2 regions of the Kosakonia beeri genome follow, and region 2 is predicted to be linked to the other one. Evidence: predicted binding sites of a transcription regulator. Region 2 holds the regulator's gene; the other holds the start of a gene.
The links. The regulator sigma-54, encoded in region 2, starts transcription at its own class of promoters, with help from an activator protein. The targets are predictions, from matches to a motif close to GTTGGCACANNTTTCGCTNT.
Positions count from the first base shown of each region.

Region 1 (2,414 bases), 650 kb from region 2:
CTCCAGCCCCAGGTGGGTCAGTACTTTACCGACTTTACCGTTACGGGTTTTGCCTTCGCTATCAATGATAGTGACTTGCTGGTTCGGCTTCACTTTACCGCGCTTGATACGACCAATGCCGATAACACCAACGTAGTTGTTGTAGTCGAGCTGAGAGATCTGCATCTGCAGGGTACCGTCGAGATCGACATTCGGAGCCGGTACATGGTCAACAATCGCCTGATACAGCGGGGTCATGTCGTCAGCCATGTCTTCGTGGTCCATACCCGCGATACCGTTCAGCGCAGAAGCGTAAACGATCGGGAAGTCCAGCTGTTCGTCGGTTGCATCCAGGTTAACGAACAGGTCGAAGACCTGATCAACAACCCAGTCAGGACGCGCGCCAGGGCGGTCCACTTTGTTGATTACCACGATTGGTTTCAGGCCATGGGCAAATGCTTTTTTGGTCACGAAGCGCGTTTGCGGCATCGGGCCGTCAAATGCGTCAACCACCAGCAGCACGGAATCGACCATGGACATCACACGCTCAACTTCACCACCGAAGTCGGCGTGCCCTGGGGTATCAACGATGTTGATACGGTAATCATTCCATTTGATAGCGGTGTTTTTCGCGAGGATAGTAATCCCACGCTCTTTCTCCAAATCGTTGGAGTCCATCACACGCTCTTGAGTTTCAGCACGTTCGTCGAACGTACCGGATTGCTGCAGCAGCTTGTCAACCAGGGTCGTTTTACCGTGGTCAACGTGAGCAATGATGGCGATGTTACGCAGATTTTCGATCACAACTTTGCCTCAGGCATTAGAAATAGCGCGTTATTGTACACGTATTAATCGAAGGACTAAACAGGATCACAAACATCCTCCGCAAACAAGTATTGCAGAGTTGCTTTGTGATCGCTTTCACGGAGCGTTAAAAGGGGCAATTAACGAAAATTGCACCAATATGGTGCTCAATGTTCACATAGAAGCACTATATTGGTGCAGCTTAACCATCATGGTGCAGCCCTTTTGCACTATACCGTGCATGATAACGCCTTTTAGGGGGCATTTAAAAGTTGGCATAGATTTCGCTTTATCAATAACACGGCAACAACGCCAGGTTTACGCAGTAATAGAAGACCTCGTTACCACGACGACAATGACAAATCCGGGAGAGTTTAAGTATGTCCGCTGAACACGTTTTGACGATGCTGAATGAGCACGAAGTGAAGTTTGTTGATCTGCGCTTCACCGACACGAAAGGTAAAGAACAGCACGTCACGATCCCAGCCCATCAGGTTAATGCTGACTTCTTCGAAGAAGGTAAAATGTTTGATGGTTCTTCGATCGGTGGCTGGAAAGGCATCAACGAATCTGACATGGTGCTGATGCCGGACGCGACTACCGCTGTCATTGACCCGTTCTACGAAGAATCTACGCTGATTATCCGTTGCGATATTCTGGAACCAGGCACCATGCAGGGCTACGATCGTGACCCGCGCTCCATCGCGAAACGCGCTGAAGAGTATCTGCGTTCTACCGGTCTGGCAGACACGGTTCTGTTTGGGCCAGAGCCGGAGTTCTTCCTGTTTGACGACGTTCGCTTCGGCAGCTCCATTTCCGGTTCCAGCGTGGCTATCGACGATATCGAAGGCGCATGGAACACCACCACTAAATACGAAGGTGGTAACAAAGGTCACCGTCCGGCCGTGAAAGGCGGTTACTTCCCGGTTCCGCCGGTGGATTCATCACAGGATCTGCGTTCCACCATGTGTCTGGTGATGGAAGAGATGGGTCTGGTCGTTGAAGCGCACCACCACGAAGTGGCAACGGCGGGTCAGAACGAAGTGGCCACCCGTTTCAACACCATGACCAAAAAAGCGGACGAAATTCAGATCTACAAATACGTTGTGCACAACGTTGCGCACCGTTTCGGTAAAACCGCGACCTTTATGCCAAAACCGATGTTCGGTGATAACGGTTCCGGTATGCACTGCCATATGTCCCTCTCCAAGAACGGTACCAACCTGTTCTCTGGTGACAAATATGCCGGTCTGTCAGAAATGGCGCTGTACTACATTGGCGGCGTAATCAAACACGCTAAAGCCATTAACGCCCTGTCTAACCCGACCACCAACTCCTACAAACGTCTGGTCCCGGGTTATGAAGCACCGGTTATGCTGGCTTACTCTGCCCGTAACCGTTCTGCGTCTATCCGTATTCCGGTTGTCGCTTCCCCGAAAGCGCGTCGTATCGAAGTACGCTTCCCGGACCCGGCTGCAAACCCGTACCTGTGCTTCGCAGCACTGCTGATGGCCGGTCTGGATGGCATCAAGAACAAAATCCACCCGGGCGAAGCAATGGACAAAAACCTGTACGATCTGCCGGCTGAAGAAGCCAAAGAAATTCCGCAGGTTGCAGGCTCCCTGGAAGAA
Region 1 is NZ_CM135106.1:4,849,047-4,851,460, forward strand. It holds gene typA (ribosome-dependent GTPase TypA) at 1-783, opposite strand, end outside; gene glnA (glutamate--ammonia ligase) at 1,164-2,414, shown strand, end outside.
Region 1: the regulator sigma-54 is predicted to act here: its motif matches at 1,055-1,074, upstream of glnA (glutamate--ammonia ligase).

Region 2 (2,414 bases):
CATTGATGACGAAGACATTAGCTTGCTGCCGCTGCATGCACGCGCGCGTCGCGGTATTGGTTATTTACCGCAGGAAGCGTCAATTTTTCGCCGTTTGAGCGTCTACGACAACCTGATGGCAGTGCTGCAAATACGTGACGATTTGACGGCCGAGCAGCGTGACGATCGCGCTAAAGAGCTGATGGAAGAGTTCCATATTGAGCACCTGCGCGACAGCATGGGCCAGGCGCTGTCCGGCGGCGAACGTCGACGCGTGGAAATTGCCCGCGCGCTGGCGGCGAATCCCAAATTCATTTTACTTGATGAGCCGTTTGCCGGCGTTGACCCCATTTCGGTTATTGATATTAAGCGCATCATCGAACACCTGCGTGACAGCGGGTTGGGTGTCCTGATCACCGACCATAATGTCCGCGAAACGCTGGCGGTATGCGAACGTGCTTACATCGTCAGCCAGGGGCATTTAATTGCGCATGGAACACCGCAGCAAATCCTTGAAGACGAACACGTTAAGCGCGTATATCTTGGGGAAGACTTCAGACTCTGATAGGGTAGAGTTTATTGACGTATTTTGTCGGAGAGTGCTGCTCTGAATATGAAGCAAGGTTTGCAACTTAGGCTCAGCCAACAGCTGGCCATGACGCCACAACTGCAACAGGCTATCCGTCTATTGCAGTTGTCCACGTTGGAACTTCAGCAGGAACTTCAGCAAGCGCTGGAGAGTAATCCATTGCTGGAACAAACCGATCTTCATGAAGAAGTGGATACCCAACAAAGCCAGGATAACGAAGGACTGGATAGCGTCGATGCTCTCGAACAAAAAGAGATGCCTGACGAACTGCCGCTGGATGCGAGCTGGGATGAGATCTACACCGCGGGTACCCCATCCGGTAGCAGTAACGATTACGTTGATGACGAACTGCCGATTTATCAGGGTGAAACCACGCAGTCCCTGCAAGACTACCTTATGTGGCAGGTGGAACTGACGCCGTTTTCCGATACCGATCGCGCTATCGCGACCTCCATTGTTGATGCCGTTGACGACACCGGTTATCTGACCGTGTCGCTGGAAGATATCCTGGAAAGCATGGGCAACGAAGAGGTCGGGCTCGATGAAGTCGAAGCCGTGCTGAAACGTATCCAACGCTTCGACCCTGTCGGTGTTGCGGCACGGGATCTGCGCGATTGCCTGCTGATCCAACTCTCTCAGTTTGCTAAAGACACCCCGTGGTGTGAAGAGGCCCGGCTTATCATTAGCGAACATCTCGATCTGCTTGCTAATCACGATTTCCGCTCGCTGATGCGCGTAACGCGACTGAAAGAAGATGTGCTGAAGGAAGCCGTCAATCTGATCCAGTCGCTGGATCCTCGTCCGGGCCAGTCAATCCAGACCGGGGAACCGGAATATGTTATTCCGGATGTGCTGGTGCGTAAGCACAATGGTCGCTGGGCAGTCGAACTGAACACCGACAGCATTCCGCGTCTGCAAATTAACCAGCATTATGCCTCCATGTGCGGCGGCGCGCGTAACGACGCCGATAGCCAGTTTATCCGCAGTAATCTGCAGGAAGCGAAATGGCTGATTAAAAGCCTGGAAAGCCGTAACGATACACTGCTGCGCGTTAGCCGCTGTATTGTTGAACAGCAACAGGCTTTCTTTGAGCAAGGCGAAGAGTTTATGAAACCGATGGTGCTGGCGGATATCGCGCAGGCCGTCGAAATGCATGAATCCACGATTTCTCGTGTGACAACCCAGAAGTACCTTCATAGTCCACGCGGCATTTTTGAACTTAAATATTTCTTCTCCAGTCACGTAAGCACCGAAGGCGGTGGCGAAGCCTCGTCGACGGCGATTCGCGCACTGGTGAAGAAGTTAATCGCCGCAGAAAACCCTGCGAAACCACTGAGTGACAGTAAGCTGACCACCCTCCTTTCCGATCAGGGAATCATGGTGGCGCGGCGTACCGTTGCAAAGTATCGAGAGTCTTTATCCATTCCGCCGTCTAACCAGCGCAAACAACTGGTTTGACCAAACCGATAAGGAAGACACTATGCAGCTTAACATCACAGGACAGAACGTCGAGATCACTGATGCACTTCGCGATTTTGTGAACAGCAAATTCGCTAAACTTGAACAGTATTTCGACAGGATTAATCAGGTCTATATTGTGTTGAAAGTGGAGAAAGTGACTCACACTTCGGATGCGACGCTCCATGTAAATGGAGGGGAGCTTCATGCCAGTGCGGAAGGGCAGGATATGTATGCTGCAATCGACGGTTTAATTGATAAACTGGCGAGGCAGCTCACGAAGCATAAAGATAAACTGAAACAACACTAATTGTCCGGGCGTCCGTTTGGCGCGTTGCACCCTGCCGCAACCCGGCAGGGTGTCTGCACTGGCGTCGCTTAGGTGAAA
Region 2 is NZ_CM135106.1:574,279-576,692, reverse strand. It holds gene lptB (LPS export ABC transporter ATP-binding protein) at 1-544, shown strand, start outside; gene rpoN (RNA polymerase factor sigma-54) at 593-2,026, shown strand; gene hpf (ribosome hibernation promoting factor) at 2,049-2,336, shown strand.